One region of the Ruegeria sp. CF1 genome, then DNA from elsewhere that is predicted to be linked to it. Evidence: riboswitches for the same ligand, from Rfam matches in the RefSeq annotation. Region 1 holds a riboswitch; each other region holds the start of a gene.
The links. Region 1 has a riboswitch for cobalamin ahead of ACRZ96_RS17760 (DUF1636 domain-containing protein). Riboswitches for the same ligand answer to the same signal wherever they lie in the genome.
Positions count from the first base shown of each region.

Region 2: another riboswitch for cobalamin. It lies ahead of ACRZ96_RS07625 (DUF1636 family protein); the one in region 1 lies ahead of ACRZ96_RS17760 (DUF1636 domain-containing protein).
Region 3: another riboswitch for cobalamin. It lies ahead of ACRZ96_RS07945 (energy-coupling factor ABC transporter permease); the one in region 1 lies ahead of ACRZ96_RS17760 (DUF1636 domain-containing protein).
Region 4: another riboswitch for cobalamin. It lies ahead of ACRZ96_RS15030 (hypothetical protein); the one in region 1 lies ahead of ACRZ96_RS17760 (DUF1636 domain-containing protein).

Region 1 is NZ_JBQFRN010000012.1:40,558-45,951, reverse strand. It holds gene ACRZ96_RS17775 (iron ABC transporter permease) at 1-877, opposite strand, end outside; gene ACRZ96_RS17770 (ABC transporter substrate-binding protein) at 879-1,826, opposite strand; gene ACRZ96_RS17765 (ABC transporter ATP-binding protein) at 1,845-2,630, opposite strand; gene ACRZ96_RS17760 (DUF1636 domain-containing protein) at 2,627-2,983, opposite strand; cobalamin riboswitch at 3,086-3,293, opposite strand; gene ACRZ96_RS17755 (hypothetical protein) at 3,277-3,432, opposite strand; gene ACRZ96_RS17750 (catalase family protein) at 3,552-4,619, shown strand; gene ACRZ96_RS17745 (peroxidase family protein) at 4,638-5,394, shown strand, end outside.
Region 2 is NZ_JBQFRN010000002.1:509,840-515,233, reverse strand. It holds gene ACRZ96_RS07640 (class I SAM-dependent methyltransferase) at 1-232, opposite strand, end outside; gene ACRZ96_RS07635 (glycosyltransferase family 2 protein) at 225-1,232, opposite strand; gene ACRZ96_RS07630 (NAD(P)-dependent oxidoreductase) at 1,347-2,294, opposite strand; cobalamin riboswitch at 2,439-2,645, shown strand; gene ACRZ96_RS07625 (DUF1636 family protein) at 2,731-3,111, shown strand; gene cobW (cobalamin biosynthesis protein CobW) at 3,108-4,163, shown strand; gene cobN (cobaltochelatase subunit CobN) at 4,169-5,394, shown strand, end outside.
Region 3 is NZ_JBQFRN010000003.1:37,825-43,218, reverse strand. It holds gene ACRZ96_RS07960 (heavy metal translocating P-type ATPase) at 1-203, opposite strand, end outside; gene ACRZ96_RS07955 (hypothetical protein) at 363-662, shown strand; gene ACRZ96_RS07950 (L,D-transpeptidase) at 704-1,366, opposite strand; cobalamin riboswitch at 1,582-1,794, shown strand; gene ACRZ96_RS07945 (energy-coupling factor ABC transporter permease) at 1,871-2,554, shown strand; gene ACRZ96_RS07940 (transglutaminase-like cysteine peptidase) at 2,660-2,899, opposite strand; gene ACRZ96_RS07935 (aminotransferase class V-fold PLP-dependent enzyme) at 3,157-4,407, shown strand; gene ACRZ96_RS07930 (GcvT family protein) at 4,429-5,394, shown strand, end outside.
Region 4 is NZ_JBQFRN010000008.1:137,211-142,604, forward strand. It holds gene ACRZ96_RS15020 (DNA polymerase III subunit gamma/tau) at 1-1,467, opposite strand, end outside; gene ACRZ96_RS15025 (phosphatase domain-containing protein) at 1,640-2,140, shown strand; gene ACRZ96_RS15030 (hypothetical protein) at 2,145-2,552, opposite strand; cobalamin riboswitch at 2,644-2,863, opposite strand; gene ACRZ96_RS15035 (alpha/beta hydrolase family protein) at 2,986-3,843, shown strand; gene rsgA (ribosome small subunit-dependent GTPase A) at 3,880-4,908, opposite strand; RNA gene ffs (signal recognition particle sRNA small type) at 5,068-5,166, opposite strand; gene ACRZ96_RS15050 (bifunctional 2',3'-cyclic-nucleotide 2'-phosphodiesterase/3'-nucleotidase) at 5,205-5,394, opposite strand, start outside.

The DNA of each region.
Region 1 (5,394 bases):
CAGCACCAACCATAGCGGCGGTAGGTAGAAGGTTTTTGTGCAGGGGACCTGCGATCCCGCGTGCAATATGCGGCACCATCAGACCGACAAAACCAATCACACCGGCTACGGAAACAAACACGGCCGTTGCCAAAGCTGCGGTGAAAAACATGCTGAACCGCAGACCCCGAACCGGCACACCCAGAGTAGCGGCAGTCAAATCCCCGGTCAGCAGCGCATCCAACCAGCGGCTGCGATAAAGCGAATAGCTCAGGATCAGCAGCAGACCGATGCACACCAGCGGGAACGTCTCCCAACGGGCCAGGCCCAGCCCCCCCAGCATCCAGAAGATGACAGAATGGGCGGCGCGGCTATCACCGGCGAAGATCAGATAGTTGGTGATGGCCGAAAACAAAAACGACACAGCCAGACCCGCAAGGATCAGCTTCTCCGGTGCGCTGGTGCGAAGCCCATGAACCAGCGCCAGCACGATGCCCGACGCCACAAGACCGCCGCAAAAGGCAGCCAGAGGCAGAGTCCAGAAACCCAGAATATCTCCGGTCACGGTAATTACAAACACCGCCCCCGCTGCCGCGCCCGAGGACAGGCCGAACAGAAATGGATCGGCAAGGTCATTACGTGTGGTCGTTTGCAGCACCACGCCAACGATGCCCAGCCCGGCACCGATCACGGCTGCAAACAACGCGCGGGGCAATCGCAGGTCGAATACGATCCTATGCAGCGGCGACATCTCTCCGTCCTGCAACCCCGTACCGCGCAATATCGCGGTGAAGGTGTCGGACAAAGGAATCGAGGTTGTGCCGTAGATCGTGGAAATCAGCAAAAGGGCGGTCAGAACGACCGCCCCCAGCAACAACGTCAGGCCCAATCGGCCCATATCAGCTCTGACCCGGATGCATCGCGCGCGCCATCTTCGAGATCGCTTCGATATTTGCCGGTCCCGGCGTTAGCTCTTCGTAGCGCAATCCGATCCAGCGTTCGTTCTTGACGGCATCAGTCTGCGACATGACGGGATGTTCCTGCAGGAACTTGAAGGTGTCCTCGGCGCCATTGCCGGTCTGATAATCCAACAAAACCAGTAATTCCGGGTTCGATGCGGCAACGGCTTCCCACGAGGTGCGGCCCCAGCTCGTGTCCATGTCATGAGTGACGTTTTCACCACCGGCGGCTGTGATCATCGCATCGGGAATCGCGAATTTACCGGCGGTAAACGGAGCATCTGCAGGACCATCCAGAAGAAAGACGCGGGGCTTGGGCAGTTCAGCAGTCTTGGCTTCGATCGCTGCCAGCTGCTCTTTCCAGCCCGAGACCAGAGCCTCGGCCTTGTCTTCGACTTGCATCACCTTGCCCAAGCGCAACACATCGCCAAACAGAAGATCCATGCTGGCTTCGGGGCGATCCTTGTCCAGATGGACACAGCTTTCCGTTAGAACCAAGGTCTTGATTCCGAACGGTTCCAATGTATCTGGGGTCACATCACCACCCGGCTTCATGCCATAGTACCAACCTGCAAAGAACAGGTCGGGTTCAACCGCCACCAGGTTTTCGACGGTCGGATATTTCGGCGCAAGCTCGGGGATGTCGCCGCGCAGGGCATCAAAATCAGGGCTGGTCTTGTACCAGCCGGTGATGCCGGTCAGGCCGACGATCTTGTCCTGCAGACCCAATGCAAAGGCCATATCGGTCATGTTCATGTCATGCACAACCAGGCGCTCGGGCGCGGTATCAAAAACCAGCGGTTCGCCGCAGTTGTCTACGGTGACTTCTTGCGCAGCAGCACCGCTTGCCATGGCGGTGGCCAACGCCACGGGCCAGATGTATTTCATCTCAGTGTGTTCCTTCGACTAAGTTGAGACTGTGGTTCTTCGAATATCAAGCGCCGGGATCACGCGGCCTTCGTGGAGAAAGCAGAGGAAATCAACGCCAAAAGTTTCGCGGACTCTTTCGGGTGTCAGCACCTTGTCCACCGACCCAAACTCGATCATGCGGGTCGATTTCATCAGCGCCACGTGTGTGGCGAATTCGGGGATCATGACCAGATCGTGTACGATCATGACCACGGTGATCCCAAGCTCGGCGACCAAAGACAGCATCCGCCCTTTTGCATCAGGATCCAGATGGTTGGTCGGTTCGTCCAGAAACAGCAACGAAGGGTTCTGCGCCAAAGCACGCGCGATATGGGCACGCTGACGTTCGCCTCCGGACAGTTGGGCCATGCGCTTGTCCGCGAGATTGGCGAGACCGGTCAGGTCTAAAATCCGGTCCAGCTCTTGCGCGTGGCCTTCGGCAGAGCGGTCCGCACGGATGGGTATTTGCCCCAGCGCAACATAATCGCGCAACGCCAAGCGTCCATCGGGCAGTTCCTGCTGACCTACCACTGCAATCATGCGCGCACGCTCTTTGGCGGAGAGCTGTTTCAGACTGCGTCCTTTGATCCGAACATCGCCAAGTGCCAGCGGCTCAGCGCCGCACAACAGATTGAGAAGCGTCGTTTTCCCCGCCCCGTTCGGGCCGGCGATGGCTAGAATGGAACCCTCGTCCAACTCGAACGAGACGCCCTGCAACAGGACATCTCCGTTAAGGGCATAATACTCAAGGTTTTCGGCAATCAGAAAGGGTGGCAACGTCATTGCGATGCCCCCTGTTCGATCCGCGGCATGCGCGAGAGGGTTTTATTGAACAACGCCTGCGGGCGATCAGTGGCATTTGTCCAGCCATCCGGGCTTTCACGATACTGCGCTGCAAACTCAGCCAGCGCCTGCACCTCATCCGCGGTCTGAATGCCACCAAAAAGGTATTGCGCCTTTCCTACGGCCTGGAACCCAACCGTTCTGGGACTATCGCAGCCTGCCATGCAAGATGACGCGCGGATCGCAAAGCCGCGAGGTAATTTCCCAGTCAACGCATCGCAAATTTCATCAAGGCGCAGCCCTTCAGTGCAGCTTTCGCAGACTAGAATGAAATGATCAGGCGTATCTGGCATGGTCCACTCCACTTGTTTCCAAGCGCACGCGGAAGCTGCCGACAATGTAAACACGCGATTGACGCGCCATCAAAGCCTCCTTCCAGGACGCCCCGCCCCGGGTTGGTTAAACATCTGATGGCAGGTCTCCTGACTTGCGGGTCCGCGCTCGGCCAACCTTCCCGATCCTGTGGACCAGTGGCTGTTTGGCCTTGCTCACCGCTTACAGTTGCGGGGGCAGTTACGGAATTGGCACCTTTTGGCAAGCCTCACCGTATTCCCTTTTCATCCCGCGGCAACACCACCGGGAACCATCAATCGATTGAGTGCCCGAGAACACCGGACACGTCAATGATAAAGTCGAAGGCACCCAACTCTGGTCGAGGATCGAGCTCCGCCAACCACGTGTCCGAAGCACCAACCGAATAGCTTGGGCTGCGCGCCGAATTTGTCTGGCCACGGCTGTCCATAGTTGGTGTGTTTGGAAATTAGACAATCTGAGGTAAGCTGAACAAATTTAGAGGTTTAGCTTTGTCAGCACCTTACCCCTGTTTGATCATTGCCTGGGTTTATCCAAGGAGACGGTTCTTTGACACATGTTTCGCAAAACGCATTGCCGCCGGATATTGTTGATGATGTCATTGACCACAATCTCGAGGCCGTTGCACGGTGGAAAGGCCATCGCTTAAGGGCTCAGCATGGGCGCAGTCACGGGTGCGTGGCTGCAATATTCACCGTCAGAAACGATCTACCAGAACAGTTCCGTCACGGCCTGTTTGAACAGCCCGCAGCCTATTCAGCCGCACTTCGCTTTTCCAACGGCGCGCATCTGGATGACCGGAAATCGGATGCCCACGGGATGGCGATCAAGCTTTTTGACGTGCCAGGCCCCAAGCTGATCGACGCCGAGGCACTTGCGCATCTGGGGACCACACAACTCAGCGACGAGTTCGATTTCGTATTGGTCGATCAGGATGTGTTTCCCAGCTACGTCCCCGATGAATATGAGCGATTGGGCAGGCTTGTCGCCACATTACAAGCGGTCCAGCACGCGATCAAAGGGCGACGAAAATGGAGCCTTAGGTTGATCACCAAAGGGCTGCGCGCAGGATTTCGCGCCTTCCTCACTCGTGAAGGCAAGCGTCAGTTTCGCGTCGCGAGTGATTTTGCCTCGAACTATATGCACTCGCCTTTTGAGGTCCATTTCTGGTCGACAACACCGTATCGGCTGGGCCCCGATCTAACAGTCCGATACCTGGCCCGCAGCGCTAAACCAAAAATTCCGGCACATCCGGTAGACGACCCAGATGGGATCGGGCAGTGTTTGCGGCAAGACGTGGCCGATGGAGATAATCACTTCGAGCTGTGTGTGATTGAGCCCCCGCGCCCGGCCGACGAATTCGATGTGCTAGACAATCGCATCCGGTGGGCATGCGATCCGCAACCAGATGCACCTCTTGATCCGTACCATCATACCGTCACGCCCGTGGCGGATATCACGATTCCCAAAGGTGCAGAATTTGATCCGCAGAATGGCGACGCGATGAGCTTCTCGCCCTGGCGTGTCACGGCAGATCACGAACCTTTAGGACCGATTAATGCGATCCGGCTCAGAACCTATCTGAGCCTGGCCCGCGCCCGGTTCCCGAATCGATGACCAAACGGAGATGTATTGATGCTGGACGTTGATGATCTGATCAAACTCGGATTCAAGATCTCCCCACCCGTTACGAGTTATTTGGCCGCGATCAGGCTTGCAAACGCCGCGAAGATCCACCGACCGCGGCCCTATACGATGGGCGCAGACTACACGACATGGCCCGGCGTGTTTTCCCATCGCTGGATCGGTCGGCATACAACGCCAGAAGACCTCTCACCCGTCCTGCCGTCGGAAAGCGAAGTTGCTGATCTCTTTCACCGACGGACACAAGTGGATGGCAGCCCGCTTACCTTGATGTGCCCGCAAGGATCGACACTATTGTTTATCTCGGCCGCACAATGGTTTACCGACAGTTTCCTTCGCACCTTTGGGGCGAAAGGACCGGTTGATCAGACGGATTCGAACCACGAAGTCGATCTGTGCCAAATCTACGGGCTGAACGATTTTCAGACCGACATGCTGCGCGAACGCGATCCCGATACCAATGAACTAACCCACCGGCTGGCCTTTCGTCTGGATACACAGGGCGAGATGTGGGCTCCGAAGCTGTTTCAAAAAAACCAATCCGGTGGTGTTAAGCTAGCACCCCCTTTTGATGGCAGTCTCGCCACTGGCGAGAATTGCGGAAAGCCGTTGCACGATCCCTGCAAGCTGTGGAATGCGGTGAAACGGGCGCATCCGGGTCTCAGCGATCACGCAATCGACCAGCTACTGCTCGATTTTCATGCAACCGGGCTCGATAATGGCAATGGTACGATAGGCTATATCACGA
Region 2 (5,394 bases), on a different contig from region 1:
AAGCACCGCCATCCGGATCTTGCTGTACTTGCCAGGGATCGATGAGGCACAATTTCGAGGGCTGCAGCTCTTCCAGCAGAATCCGCGAAAACTCGCCCTTCCAAACGCCAATTTCAACGCTCAGCCGTCCATGCGGCATGGCCTTGAGCATTTCGCGCCGCAGGGAATCCTTCCGCTCGCGCTGCTCAGCTTGCTTCTTGCGGCGATCCTCAGCAGATACAGCTTCACCCATAGACGTCTTCTCCGGTAGAGGAATTTTGCAACGCTTCAACCAGATCAACCCAGTCCGGTCTGGCTCTCAATTCTTCGGCTTTCGATCTGTGCCACTCACATGCTTGGTGATGGAGGTCTGCCAATTGCGGATCTGCCATCATCTCAGATTTGATGTCGTGCATAGCCGGCATGTGTTCCAGAATTGAGCGATCCTCAACATCATTGTGGTTCATCATGAGCCAGTACTTGAGCCCTTGATCCTGCCCCACATGATTGGTGCGCCCACGGTCGCGCTTGACCAAAAAGCTATCAGTGCTGCGCACAGCATAATGATGAATGCGCGCGAATTCATGGCTGAAACCACGCCATGCTTTCCATTTCACTTGGTCTGCTGGGTACAGGTTCCCGCCCGAATCCCGCCACAACACGCCTTCGTATGGCGCGTCAGGGTTCGGTGCATCTTCTGGATTAATCCTGGGACGATGGGCGCGAAAACGGCTGAATTTTCCGTTGTTGCGGAACAGCGTTTTGAACCCTTTGGTCCGGTGATGCGGATAGCCGTCTTCGGTGGCGGCCAGAAAGAAAGTCTCAGGTACAGGTCGATCAACGAAATCGTTCTGACCCGCGTTTCCGAACATGCGCCAGCAGATCGAGATCGCGTCCGCCACGCCGCTGGCCTCAACGAGGCTTCTTATATCACTATTGGGCAAACGGATATTGATATACTCGTCCACATCCAAACTGAGAATCCAATCCGATGACAGATAGCTTGGGTGATTCCGCGCAAGCGAAAATGCACGAACCTGCGGCGCAGCGCGCGGACCCAGCCTGTTTCGTTGGTGGTGAGCCCAGCCAAGCGCTTGCAACCGTTCGCCCATGGCATCGGTACCATCAGCGCAATCATTGGTATAAATCAGAATGTCATCAAAGCCGATTGCGTGGTTGTAGGCCACCCAATCGATCATGAAAGGCCCTTCGTTTTTCATCGTTGTTACGATGAGAAAGGTCTCATTCGTCATAAGTTGTTCTCTTGCCTGTGCCGGTGTCGGACTCTTGTTGACCTGTTTAGAATAGCCCCAGAATTTTGTCCAACCAGGCCGCCAGACAGCCGCAACGCTTGCCGATTATTTGATCTACCGATTCTGTGGGATCACCTCATAACCCGGTTCTTCTGGCTCGTCGTCCAGCATCTCGGTTGGGAACCCTGGCGCCTGGATCTCCAGTCCGGTCGCGTCCTCTAGCCGCCTGATGATGTTCGGGGACAGTTCACGCTCACCATATCGCGCGATGCCATCTTCGAAAATCTTGATCATCAATGGGTTTATCTCAAGGGGAACTCCGGCACGGTCGGCGACCTCCTGAAACAGACCGATATCTTTTTTCACCAGGTCCATGGTGAAGGAAATATCGCGCGAGCCGTTCAGGATGACCTGACTTTCGGTCTCGTGCACGAAGGATGTGCCTGACGATATCTTGATCGCCTCATAGGTGGTTCCAAGGTCCATGCCGGCGGCCTTGGCTGTCACCAGTGCCTCGGCGCAGGTGATCAGGTTGGCGGTCGCCAGATAATTGGTCAACACCTTCAAAACAGAGGCCGAGCCCAGATCGCCCGTGTGCAAAATGCGCCGCCCCATGGTGGTCAGGAATGGCAGGATACGTTCAAAAGTCTCACGATCACAGCCTGCGAAGATCGAGATATTACCCGTCGCTGCCCGGTGACATCCGCCCGAAACCGGGCAATCCACCGCTGCGCCGCCTCGTTCGATGACCATTGCGCCAAGGCGTTTGACTTCGGCTTCGTCGGTGGTCGACATTTCCATCCAGATTTTGCCAGGGCCGACCTCTGGCAACATTTCCTGCATCACCGCGTCCGAGGCCGCAGGAGAAGGCAAACAGGTTATAACAGCATCGCAATCGCGCATCAGCTGCGCCGGACATTTGGCGGCTTTGGCACCCTTGGCGACGAATTCGGTCACCAGATCCGGGTTCAGGTCATGAACCGTCAGATCGATACCGTTTCGTAGCAGCGATCCAGATAGCTTGCCCCCTACATTCCCCAGCCCGACAAACCCTACTTTCATGCGCGGTATCCTCCTGTTCGCATCTTGCTGCCATGCCAGCACGTCGTTGCAGAAGTATCATGCCGCCCAGCGACCCCGACAGGTCGCTTTTTATCCGCTTTTTCACGGATCGGCGCGACTCGCTTGACAAGCAACCCTGCCCTGCCGCATGTCCCTTTCGTTGGTGTCTGCGAGAGCAGATGAAAAGGGAATGCGTCAGCGGTTTTTGCCGTCAAACGCAGCCGCCCCCGCGACCGTGACCGGAGAGGGTGCCCAAAGCCACTGGCAGTATGGCCGGGAAGGCGGGACATCCGACAGAGGCCTCCTCTGAAATCCGCAAGCCGGGAGACCTGCCAACGCCCGAAGATGAAACCGGACGGGGTGTTCCGGTGTGGGGCTGTGATCGGCCCGCATGAAACCCCGTCCCCCACGAAGAGGATTTGGGGGGATGAGAGACATGACCGAGACCGCACCGGTCGAACTGCTGGTTTGCACTACCTGCCGTCGCGGGCTGCCTGTCGAGGATGACGCCCAGCGCCCCGGCACGTTGCTGCACAAGGCGCTTGAACAGGCGGGCCTGCCCGAAGGCATTACCTTGAAAGCTGTGGAATGCCTGTCGAATTGCGATGAAGGCTGCTCGATCGTGCTACGCGGAGGACCGGATCGCTGGACTTTCGTGTATGAGCATCTGAACGAGATCGACCATGTTGAAACCATCGTCGAAGGCGCAGCCAAATACCTCGCCACCGAGGACGGTTTGGTCAAATGGCGCGAACGTCCCGAACATTTCCGCAAAAACTGTGCGGCCCGCATTCCCCCGATTGGAGCCCTGAAATGAGCAATCTCGAGAAACTCCCCGTCACTGTGATCACCGGCTTTTTGGGCTCGGGCAAAACCACACTGGTGCGCCATCTGATGCAGAACCCGCAGGGCAAGCGTCTGGCGGTGGTCGTCAACGAATTCGGCGATGTCGGCGTCGATGGCGATATCCTGAAGTCCTGCGCCATTCCTGATTGCCCGGCGGAAAACATCATGGAACTGGCCAATGGTTGCATCTGCTGCACCGTGGCCGATGATTTCATCCCGACCATTGAAGCCCTGATGGCACTAGAGCCGCGCCCCGATCACATCCTGATCGAAACCTCCGGTCTTGCCCTGCCAAAACCGCTGCTGAAGGCGTTCGACTGGCCCGATATCCGCTCGAAAATCACCGTCGATGGCGTGATTGCTCTGGCCGATGCCGAGGCCGTGGCCGCTGGTCGGTTCGCTCCGAATGTCGAGGCGGTGGATGCGCAACGCATGGCAGATGACTCGATTGATCATGAAACTCCCTTGTCCGAGGTGTTCGAGGATCAGATTTCCTGCGCCGACATCATTCTGCTGACCAAGCCCGATCTGGCTGGCCCGGAAGGCGTTGCGAAAGCGAAAGAGATCATCGCCGCCGAAGCGCCCCGCCCCATGCCCGTGGTCGAAGTGGCCGAGGGTGCCGTGGACGTCCGCGTCGTGCTGGGTCTAGAAGCCGCGGCCGAGGATGACATGGACGCGCGTCCCAGCCATCACGACGGCCATCACGATCACGAGCATGACGATTTCGAAAGCATCATCGTTGAACTGCCCGAGCAAACCGATCCGATTGATCTGGTCGCCAAGATTGAACGATTGGCCAACGAGTTGAATATCCTGCGCGTCAAAGGCTATGCCGCCGTTCAAGGCAAGCCCATGCGCCTACTGGTTCAGGCCGTCGGTGCGCGCGTGCGTCACCAATATGACCGCCCGTGGGAGCCCGGCGAAGACCGTCGCTCGCGCCTTGTGGTCATTGCCGAGCATGACGATATCAAAGAGGCCGAGATCCGCGATATCCTCGTGGGTGTAACCGAGGCTGCCGAGTAAGACTTATGCACGTCGTCTTCCGCGAAAGCCATGGGCTCGAAGAAACCGAGACCCCGACCGATCTGGGTCAGAGCCCGGCGGACCTGGTGGTGCTGTCCTTTTCCGACAGTGACCTTGGCGCTTTCGCGGCGGGATGGCATCGTGGAGGTGGGCCTGAAGGACGCATGCCAACGATGCGGCTGGCCAATCTGACGGCGCTGAAGCATCCCCTCTCAGTCGACACATATGTCGAGCAGACACTGGAGGGCGCAAAGGGCATCCTGATCCGTCTGATCGGTGGAGTGCCCTATTGGGCGTACGGCTTGCAGCAGGTTCTGGCGCTGGCGCAGGCCAAAGGGATTGCACTGGCCGTACTGCCCGCAGACGGTCGCGAGGATACGCGGCTGGATGATTACTCTACCCTGCCTGTCTCGACCCTGCGGCGGCTGGCGCATCTGTGCGACACCGGCGGTGAGGTCGCGGCGCAGGCCGCTCTGGCGCAGATGGCACTGGCTGCGGGGTTGTATGCAGGTCCGGTCATGGGCGCCAAGACCATCCCCGAATGCGGTGCCTGGTGCCCAGATCACGGCGTGATCCCTGCAGAAAACGCTCTGCCCGGTGATGCGAAACGTATCATCGTAACCTTTTATCGCGCATACCTGACCTCGGCAGATACCGCCCCAATTGCGGCGTTGATCCGCAGCTTGCGGGCGCGGGGTTTTGAGGCCGTCGGCCTGTTTGCCCCGTCGCTCAAAGCACCAAATGCCGCCGATTGGCTGCGCGAGACTATTGTGGCGCTGAAGCCTTCGGCGATCGTCAACGCCACCTCATTCTCAGGCAAGGGCGCATCAGGCACCTCACCTCTGGATGTGGCAGAGGTGCCGGTCTTTCAGGTCGCGCTGGCCACCTCACGCCGCAAAGCGTGGGCTGACGCAGTGCGTGGCCTTTCACCTGCCGACCTCGCGATGCATGTGGTCCTTCCGGAAGTGGACGGGCGGATCAACGCGGGCATCGTATCCTTCAAAGAGCCGGGCAAACGCGATCCGCATCTCGAATATTCTCGTTTCGCTCATCGGGCTGAACCCGAACGGATCGAAGCCATCATCAACCGCATCTCCGGCTGGCTGAACCTTCACGACAAACCCAAAGCGGAGCAGGTTCCGGCGCTGGTACTATCGACCTATCCCGGCAAAGACTGGCAGATGGCACATGCAGTGGGTCTGGATGCGCTGGCCTCGGCTGAGGCAATGTT
Region 3 (5,394 bases), on a different contig from region 1:
TCTTCACCACCTGCTTTCGGGCCGACGACACGGTTCAGGATCGCCACCTCTTCGGCGCAATCAAGGCCAGAGACCTGAAAGCTTCTACCACCTTCAGGAATTGGACCGGCGGGGGCGATGTCGCCACACCCGCCACTACCGCATGCGTGGTGACCATGTTTGTTTTCGTGGCCATGGTCGTGGCTATGGGTATCGGATGACATGATTGGACCTCAAGAATCTCTATGGTCCTTTGTAAATAGTTCCTACAGTAACTAGAGCTTCAATACCTTTTATATTTTTTTCATCCGGGTTCTTTGCCTGCGATATTGTTAGTTCATTTCGTCTTGCGGGCCGGCCGTGTGGATGCAATCTAATTGCAGATGACGCAAAAAATTTGGAACAGATCAATGCAGAAACGGATCGCAATTACCATCACGTTAGTCTCGATTACGGCTGGTTGCTCAGCCCAGTTCACCGGAGCCAAAAGCAAGGCACTTGAACCAGGCAACGTGCCAGATTCGGTCGTAGCGCTGGCAGGGCCGGCGCAGGATTTGACCACGGCACGCCTTTTGCCAGAAGATAATTGCTTTTGGTATGAGCACAGCGGACCCGTCGAGACGACATTGGTACCATTGCGCGCGACGAATGGCGCTCCGATCTGCATTGCGCGCGACGCCTGATCGAAATGAGGGCAGCGACGTCCTTGTACGCTGCCCAATATTCATGAGCGGGCTGTGACGCTATCTTCGGCAGAGTATAGGAAAGCGGTCGAGCCGGTTTTCACGTTTGGGTAGAGGTCATTGATATGAGCCATGATCATTCGCACACATCCAGAACTTGCGCGACCGCCGATGCTTCTTGGCTCAGGCGTGCCGTGAATTCTGAGATATGTGTCTCGGTCTCCAACGTATAGATAAAGGGCACGAGAGCCGAGAGCATTATTCGGCCCGGGCTCCATGCCATTCCGGAATTCCGCGTATTCGGGGTTGCGCTCGATCATTGAAGCGGTTGGTGTCCAGTGTGGCCATTCGACCTTTCGGCGGATAACATAGGTGCCGGGCTCGTAAAGGTTCCCGCGCGCGATCGCTACGCCATAGCGCATTGCGGTCCCGCCTTCTTCGATATGATAGAGATAGCGCGCGACGGCATCCACATGGATGTCACCTGGAACCAAACCATCATTTGCCGCGACGCGTCTTGGTAAAAAACGGTCATGAACACCCCACGGATTTGAGGTCATTGGATCGTAACCAATTGGCGTGACCTGACTGTCCCAATAGGTCTTCTGCGATGCGGTTGGCCAGGTTTTGGCGATCAATGGACTGGCCGCAGACGCCGAGAACAGCGCTGTGGTGGATTGAATGAAATGGCGCCTTGTAAGCATAGGTCTCGTCCTGGTTCACAAGTTTAACGTATTTGGATCGCACTATCGCGAATTAATCCGAATCTTAAAGCCTCTAGCAGCTAGAGCTTCAAGAGGTTTCAGGTAACGCTTGGTTTACCCTGTCGATCAAGTGACCGGTTGCGTGAATCCTGCTTCGGTCGAGTTTACATTGGAATAGGTCGCAAAGACAATTGACACAGGCGAAGCCGCCATTGTAGCGGTGAATTGTTTTCGGTTCCTGATGGCGGAAGCCAAAAGGATTAAAAGGGAATACGGTTCGGTGTTTTCAATGGCGCCAATTCCGTAACTGCCCCCGCAACTGTGAGCGGAGAGCGATGCCAAGACACCACTGGTTCGTAATGGAACCGGGAAGGTTGGCGGAGCGAGCACCCGCGAGTCAGGAGACCTGCCGTAAAGCGCCGGGCTATGCCCAGACTGAACCTGTCGGCCTTACGGTCGATTCAACCTGACAAGCCGCCGGGTGAGGCGGTAGGGAGAAAGAACATGCATATCGAACCGGGCATCGTGAATGGTGCCAAAATCGCGCTTTCCTATGTTACCGCCGCAGGTGCGGCTACTTACGCAGCGAAAGAAACGTTTTCCACATTGCGTGCGAATGGACCTGCATCTTTTGTTATGCGCTCGGTGCTCGCCACCGTTGGGGTTTTCCTTTTCTTCGAAGTCCTGCCGCATTTCCCGGTTGGTGTCTCTGAAGTCCACTTCATCCTGGGGTCGACGCTGTTTCTGCTTCTCGGTGCTGCACCCGCGGCTTTTGGATTGGCAGCTGGTCTCCTGATTCAGGGTGTGTTTTTTGCCCCGTTCGATCTTCCGCAGTACTTCATCAACCTGACCACTCTGCTGGTGCCGCTATTTGCGCTACAGGCACTGGCCAGCCGCATCATCGCACCCGGCACAGCATATGTTGACCTCAAATATGGCCAAGCTCTTGCCCTAAGTGCGACGTATCAGGGAGGAGTAGTCGCATGGGTTGGGTTCTGGGCCTTCTACGGCCAGGGTTTCGGCGCAGAAACCATGGCGTCGGTTCTGTCCTTTGGCGGCGCTTATATGCTGGTAATCGTCATTGAGCCGATTGCTGATCTGGCAGTGCTTGCGGCAGCCAAGGCAATGCGCGGTTTGAACAGTACAGGTCTGGTGACTCCGCGTTTGTACAACGCTGCGAAAGCTTGACCAAAGTTTGAAGCAGTGTCCTAAACTTGGGTTGCCGCGAAACAACCAGTAGTCGCAGGACCAAAATTTTATTGTGGCGCGTCTCTAGGGCGCGCCACATTGTCTTTAGCCGCTAGAAACCTGTACCCAACGATCAGGGTGATTTGGGTCCTGTATTCGTAGGAAAAGATACCTCGTTTCCTTCCAAGATTTGATCCTGTTGGTGACATTGTCCAGAATCAAATCGCCTTCACTCGAGCGATAAACTAAAACTGCATGGCCACTGCGATTGGTGTCCAAGACAGTTGCAATAAGTAGCTTCGTAGGATCCAGGCCGTTCTGCATTAGTTCAAACTTCTTTTGCAAAGCGATGTCTCTAGAACCACGCTCAGGTTACAAACCGTCGGCCTGACTAGCGGTTTCGCAACCGAGCGAAGGCATGCGTGAGGGTGTGATCGGGCCGACGAAATTGAAATTCGCGAACCATATTGTTCTTGTGGCTGAGCTCTCTTGGCTCGATGGTCTCAATTTCCACCCACAATGCCCCAAGTTTTTTTGTGAGTAGTTTTGCAAAAGGGCGCATATATCTTGCCAGAATGACATTTTCGCAGGAATGGTTCCCGATGACCAAGATCACTCCAGAATTGCTTGAACAAATCCGTGCCCGATTTGCGCAGGTTGACCACTGCCCGCAGCAGGGACCGCGTATTTTCTTTGAAAACGCGGGTGGGGCGCTGACGCTGAATTCGGTTGTGGGCACCTCGCAGGCTTATGCTGCGATCCCTGACAATCAGGGCCGCGACAACCCGGGAAGTCACGAACTGGTGCGGGTAATCAACAAGGCCAAAGAAGATATGGCCGTGTTCATGAACGCCCCCGGTGGCCAGTTCTTTGTCGGCGAAAGCGGGACCGAGCTGCTGTTTCGATTGATCATGAACGCCTGTCTGGGCACCGCCACCGGTCGGGTACTTGGCACAACGCTGGAACATCCCGCGACCCGAAGCGCTTGCGCGCGTTGGGCCGGGGTGGCCGGGCAAGATCATGTTCTGGTGGTCCATGACGACGCCACAGGCACCGTCACAGCAGATGCTTATGCGGCGCAGGTAACGCCGGACACAAAGGTTGCGACTATCGTGCACACCTCGCCGGTGACCGGTATGGGCGTGGATGTAGCGGCTGTGGCTGCCGAGATCCGCGCCGTTGCGCCCAATTGCTTCATCATAATCGACGGTATCCAGCACGCCGCGCATGGCCGGATCGACCTAACCGCCTATGATGTCGATGGCTATGTGATCTCGCCTTACAAGGTGTTCTCGCGCCATGGTTACGGGGTGGCCTGGATTTCTGACCGGCTGACCAAGCTGCCACATAACAGCTTGATCGACGGCCCCGCCGACAATTGGGAAATGGGGACGCGTGATACCGGCTCTTACGCTACAATGTCTGACGTAATCAGCTATTTCGAATGGCTGGGCGCACAGGTCAGCGACGCCACCGACCGGCGCGCAAAATTCGTCGCTGCCGGAGAGGCGATCCATGAGCAGGAAAAAGCGCTGACTGATGCGATGATCCGCGGAACCGGCAACCTGCCTGGGCTGGCCGAGATGGAGAAGGTGACCATTCTGGGCGGTGTCGATAACCCTGCACGCGAGGGGCTGGTGTCACTGCAGGTCGAGGGCGTGCCGTCGGTCGATGTGGTCAAGCAACTGAACGAACAAGGCATCCGTACGCATTTGCGCAAGGCCGATCACTACTCGGGCAACATCTTGACACCGCTTGGCATGGACAGCTGCGTGCGTGTTTCGATGTGCCACTACAACAGCGTCGCCGAAGTGGCCCAGTTTCTGGGTGCAATGAAAACCATCGCCGCCTGAGGCATTTGAGAGGGGAAGCACATGAAAACGCATGCACAAGCGGTTGTAATCGGCGGTGGCCTAGCCGGCTGTTCAATTCTGTATCATCTCGCCAAGTTGGGTTGGACCGATGTGGTCCTGCTAGAGCGGGACGAACTGACCAGCGGCTCGACCTGGCACGCGGCGGCCAACATTCATGGGCTGCATGACAACAACAATATCACCCGCATCCAGCACTATACGATGAATCTATATAAAGAGCTGGAACAGGAAACCGGTCAGAGCTGCGGCGTGTTCCAGCCCGGCTCGCTCTATTTAGCGCAAACCGAAGAACGCGAGCATCAGCTGCGCCTGCAGGAAGCCAAGGCTAAATTTTATGGTTTGAACTTCCACGAGGTCAGTCGCGAGCAGGCCAAGGAACTGCACCCGCTGGCGCAGTTCGACGATATCCGCTGCATCATGTATGAACCCGATGGCGGCAATGTGGATCCCTCGGGCGTGCCCCACGCCTATGCTGCCGGTGCCCGCGCCATGGGAGCAACCATAGAACGGTTCTGTCCGGTGCTAGGTACGGATCAGCAACCCGACGGGTCTTGGATCGTGCGTACCGCAAAGGGCGATATTCACACGCAATGGATGGTGAATGCCGCTGGTCTTTGGGGCCGCGAAGTTGCGGCGCTGGCGGGGCTGACTCTGCCGTTGCAACCGACCGAGCACCAGTACTTCGTGACTGAATCCATCGAAGAAGTTGCCAATCTGGGCCGTCGCCTTCCGTCAATTGCAGACCGGGATGGCGAGTACTATTTCCGTCAGGAAGGCAACGGATTGCTGATCGGGGCCTATGAGAAGGACATGAAGTTCTGGGCCGAGGACGGCACGCCGCTGGACTTTGCCCATGACCTGTTCCCCGACGATTTGGATCGGATCATGGAAAACGTGATCCGCGCTACCGAACGTGTGCCAGTTGCCGCCACCGCAGGGGTCAAACGGGTGATCAACGGGCCGATG
Region 4 (5,394 bases), on a different contig from region 1:
GGCGTTGTCGGTCGGTGCGAACTCGATCCTGCCCGGTTGATAGGAAACCAGACGCACGCCGTTTTCGACCTCGACTAGCAGCTTCACGTCCCGGTTGGCTCGGATCAGTTCAACCACATGTTCAAATGTAGGATAACGTGCCAGCGCTGCCTGCACATCCTGGGCCAGCGCGGCCGTTGGCCCGCCCGCGCTGCCGCCAATCCCCGATGCGGCATAGGCCGGTCGGGCCACAGCCTGTGGCGCGGAAGGAGCATGTCCGGGCGCACCGATTCCCTTGCCGGGGCCACCATTGGGCGGCGGAGGCGTATCTTGCAGACGCTTGATCAGCTCCTCCGGGCTAGGCAAGTCGGCCACATGGGTCAGGCGGATCACGGCCATTTCCGCAGCCATCATTGCGTTGGGTGCGGCGGAAACTTCCTCGAGCGCTTTCAGCAGCATTTGCCACATGCGTGTAAGGACTCGCATGGGCAGAGCCTCGGCCATTTGTTGACCTCGGGCGCGTTCGTCGGGGGAAACGGTGGGATCTTCGGCGGCATCCGGGGTGATCTTGACCACCGAAACCCAATGCGTGATTTCAGCCAGATCGCGTAAGACGGCGAGTGGATCAGCCCCTTCGGCATATTGCCCGCTCAGCTCGGTCAACGCGCCTGCAGCATCGCCGCGCAGGATCATATCCATCAGATCCAGCACCCGGCCCCGATCGGCCAGCCCCAGCATCGCGCGCACCTGATCCGCGCTGGTTTCACCGGCCCCGTGCGAGATCGCTTGATCCAGCAGTGAGGTCGCATCCCGCGCCGATCCCTCGGCGGCCCGGGTGATCAACGACAACGCATCCTCGGCAATCTGTGCCCCCTCGGCACCTGCAATTTTGCGCAGCAGTCCGATCATATCCTCCGGCTCGATCCGGCGCAGATCAAAGCGCTGGCAACGGGACAGGACGGTCACCGGGACCTTGCGAATCTCGGTGGTGGCAAAGATGAACTTCACGTGTTCGGGGGGTTCTTCCAGCGTCTTGAGCAGCGCGTTGAAAGCGCTGGTCGACAGCATGTGAACCTCGTCGATGATATAGATCTTGTAGCGCGCGGACGCAGCGCGATAGCGGACGCTGTCGATGATCTCGCGGATGTCATTGACACCGGTGCGGCTGGCGGCGTCCATCTCCATCACATCGACATGGCGGCCCTCCATGATGGCTACGCAGTGTTCACATTGACCGCAGGGTTCGGTGGTAGGGCCGCCGCTGCCATCGGGACCGATGCAGTTCATACCCTTGGCTATGATCCGAGCGGTCGTCGTCTTGCCGGTACCGCGGATGCCGGTCATGATGAAGGCCTGCGCGATCCGGTCCGCCTCGAAGGCGTTTTTCAGAGTGCGCACCATGGCATCCTGACCGACTAGATCGGCAAAGGTTTCGGGGCGGTATTTGCGGGCAAGAACCTGGTAGGCGGGGCTGGGCGTCTCGGTCATGTCTGCTCTGTCGGATTCGCGTTACGCCGCAGCGTAGAGGCCCCCGCCGCCCGCGTCCACAGCCGGCCGGGACGATTTTCATTTTGGAATGCGTGGGTATGCGGCTAAAATCCACTCTATTCTATTTACTGGACCAGTATGTTGTTGGGTGAAGTTTGTTTGGGGGGAGATTATGTCGCAACTGGTGGTTTATGCGTTGCAGGTTGGCGGAGGCACCTTGGCCTTGTCATCGATGCCCGGGCGCGGAGGCACTTATACCGAAGACCTCGATCTTATCGCAGACTGGAAGCCGGGACTTGTGATCTCGATGACGACTGAGGTCGAGATGATTCAGGATGGTGCGCGGAATTTTGGCGCTGATATTCAGGGGCGTGCCAGCAGATGGGTGCATTTGCCGATCGAAGATTTTGGCACGCCACCCAAAGAGATTTTGGACCGCTGGCCCCGCGTTGGCGCGACTGCCCGTCAGGCGTTGTCAGGTGGTGGCCGTGTGCTAGTGCATTGCCGTGGTGGCTGTGGCCGATCCGGGATGGTGGTTCTGCGTCTGATGGTTGAATGCGGTGAACGGCCTGAGGCGGCATTGAAGCGATTGCGTACGGTGCGTCCTTGCGCAGTCGAGACAAATGCCCAGATGCTTTGGGCCGTTGAACCGGCCCGTGTTCAAGCCGTTTGACGGCTTAGACACCAACATGTGGCGAGATTTCGCCACCGTTGTGCTGCACCAGAAGCGAAGCCTCAAGCATGGCGCAAGGAGGATTCCTTAGCAGGTCTGCGGGTAGGCTGCGGTACTCGGTTCCGAACATCATGTCTGCGTAGTCATCCAGCCGGCCGGTATCGATTTCAGGATCGGTTCCGCAGAATACACGTATCTGGTCGCATTGGGCGCGAAAGCGGGCGGTACATCCCTCTGGGCAGTGCGACAGGTCAATACTGCCTTCAATCTCAAACCCAGATTTTGTGACCGGTTTTGTGGTGGACATGGCCTGCGTCAGAGCCCGCGCCATTTGCGCCAGTGCGGGGCAGGTTGCCCCAGTACGTTGGCACACGGTCGCCGCGAATTCGTGCGTTTTAGTCTTCCAGATCATCAATGCGCCCTCCGCGCGCAGGGCGAGGGCGTGGCACAGGTTGGTCGGTGCAGAGCACGATCAAACCCGTCCCGGACACCCCGCCCGAGTTTCGGTTCTACATCTGATGGCAGGTCTCCTGACTTGCGGGTCATCGCTTTGCCGACCTTCCCAGCCTTCAAGGCCAGTGGTATCTCGGCATTGCTCTCCGCTTACAGTTGCGGGGGCAGTCTCGGACTAGGTTCTTTCCGGTTTTCTCCGTGCAGAACCGCACCGTGTTCCCTTTTCATCCCGGCCCGATTGGGCGCGAGAACCATCGCGACATGGCTATCGGCTGCGCCGTGCCCGAGTCAAGAAGATTGCGTCAGGCAAGTGACGTACGGTCCAGCCACGTCAACCTTGACTTGAGGCGCTTCGGGTGAACTGATCAGTTCAGTCGGTATTGGAGGGCACCATGTTGGACACGCAGCAGGCGGTTGTGACCGAGGATTTTCAGATCCCGTCCGACCCGGCAATGTTGTCGGCGCGGCTTTACCGTCCGGTTGCCGACCCCGAAAAGGTGGTCGTCATAAACGGTGCGACTGGGGTGCCGAGGGATTACTATCAGCACTTCGCCCGATGGCTCGCCGAAGAACAGGGCATGGCCTGCCTGACCTATGACTACCGGGATTTTGGTCACTCTTTGGTGGGTTCGCAAAAGCGGTCAAATGTCACCATGGCCGATTGGGCGTTGATCGACATTCCAGCCGCCCGGGCCGAGATGCGCCGACGGTTTCCACAGGCCAAGCTATGGAGCATCGGTCATTCCTTGGGCGGAATGTTTGGCCCGATCCAACCCGATATCGATCAGATCGACAGGATGATCTGTGTCTGTTCGGGTCTGGTAACGCTGGCGGATCACCCTTGGCCTTATCGCGCTTTGGCGGCGTTGTTCTGGTATGGTCACGCGCCGCTGGTGGTCAAGGCGCTTGGCTACCTGCCCGGACGGTTGGTCGGGTTTGGATCGGACCTGCCTGCCCAAGTCTATTGGCAATGGCGCAAATGGTGCACCGCCCCCAAAAGCTATGTGCCAGAGATCGGCACGACACTGCCCGCCGCCCGCTGGAAAGACTTGGGCAAACGTGTCGATCTGTTTACCTTCGCAGATGATGAAATGGTGCCGCCGGATGCTGTCTGGCGTCTTGCCGATCTCTATGGACCCAAAGCCGGGCGCCATCTGCTTGCACCAAGCGAATTAGGAGTGTCCAAGATCGGCCATATCGGTGCATTCGCAAGACGGAATGCGGCAGTCTGGCCTAGACTGATCGCCTGATAGCGCTGGGCACCGGTAGGTCGGTGCCCAGCTTCGTTATAGCCCTTTACGGGATTTTTTCTCGTGCATCACGCTGCGCACCATCTTGCCGAACGCCTTGTCGCGGGCGCGGGCCTGCGCCACCGAAGCGGAATTGTGTTGGTCTTCGCGCCGCAGCTTGCGCCAGCGGTCCAGCCGCGCGGGATCAAGCGTACCAGCGTCGATTGCCGCCTGCACCGCACATCCGGGCTCGGTCTCGTGCTGACAATCCGAGAAGCGGCAATTCAGGCTGAGGTCTGAGATGTCCGAGAACACCTCATCCAACCCCTCTTGCGCATCTAGCAGACGTAACGCGCGCATGCCGGGCGTATCGATCAGCCAGCCGCCATTGCGCATGCGATGCAAGGCGCGTGAGGTTGTTGTGTGCCTGCCGCGCGCATCGTCTTCGCGAATACCTGCGGTGGCCTGATCCTGCCCCGTCATCCCGTTGGCGAGCGTCGTTTTCCCAACGCCGGATGATCCAAGCAAGGCGCTGGTTTGTCCTTTCGGACACCACGACAGAACTTGTTCGAGATCGCCGTGATCCAGCGCGTTGACCGCAAGTACCGTCAGAAACGGGGCGAGCGATTGGGCTTGATCTACATAAAGGCTCGGATCATCGCACATGTCCGATTTGGTCAGAACGACCACCGGATAGCAGCCTGCCTGATGTGCCAGCGCAAGATACCGCTCCAATCGTGGCATATTGAAATCGGCGTTGCAGGAACTAACGATGAACAGCACATCAACATTTGCAGCAATCAGCTGCGCCGCTGCCCCTGTACCTGCGGCCCGGCGCTGCAGCAGGCTGCGCCGGTCCAGCACTCGGCGTATGCGTTTGTTTTCATCCGCCAGAACCCAATCCCCAACGGCATATGCGCCGGTTGATTGATCCAGAGATAACAAAGGCGATTCACCTTCAGGGCTCAGCCCGATCAGTCGATCCCGGTGTACGGCCGAGATGCGATACGGTAGAAGTGACGGATCAGCCGCATGCTGAGCCGCGAAATGAGAGGACCATCCGAGGTCCGATAAGGAAAGTAACATTGGTCTGCCTGTGATCAGAAACAGCAATCCCGCCGGATGGCAATCGCGCATCCGCTGGTGATGTGTTCAGGCAGTCAGTTGATCGGAAAGGATCAGAACCGGTCTGCCCGAAGGGAATTTGCTACAATCATAAACGCCCTCCTGCGGCTGATGGGTTCTAAGTGAGAGGTTGGACATCGACCCAAGCGGGGCTCGTTGTGGCTGCTTCCTTCCGGACCTGACCAGGTTGGCGAGGCGCTCGCCCGCGCCAACCTCTCAAAGCCGATATAGGTGCATCCCCTGAAAATGGCAACCCGTCAGAAGGTCAGATGAATACGCATGAAACCATCCGCATCGTCGGGCAGAATGCGTGGATGATACTCAGCAAGCTCTGCAACATGGTGTAGCGCGCGCGGCCCCGTTGTCAGGATCGCGCCCTGCCTTTGGTTTGGTACAAAAGAAAAGGGGCGCGGTGCATGTGCAAGTGGGTCGGCGGGCAGTGTGCCA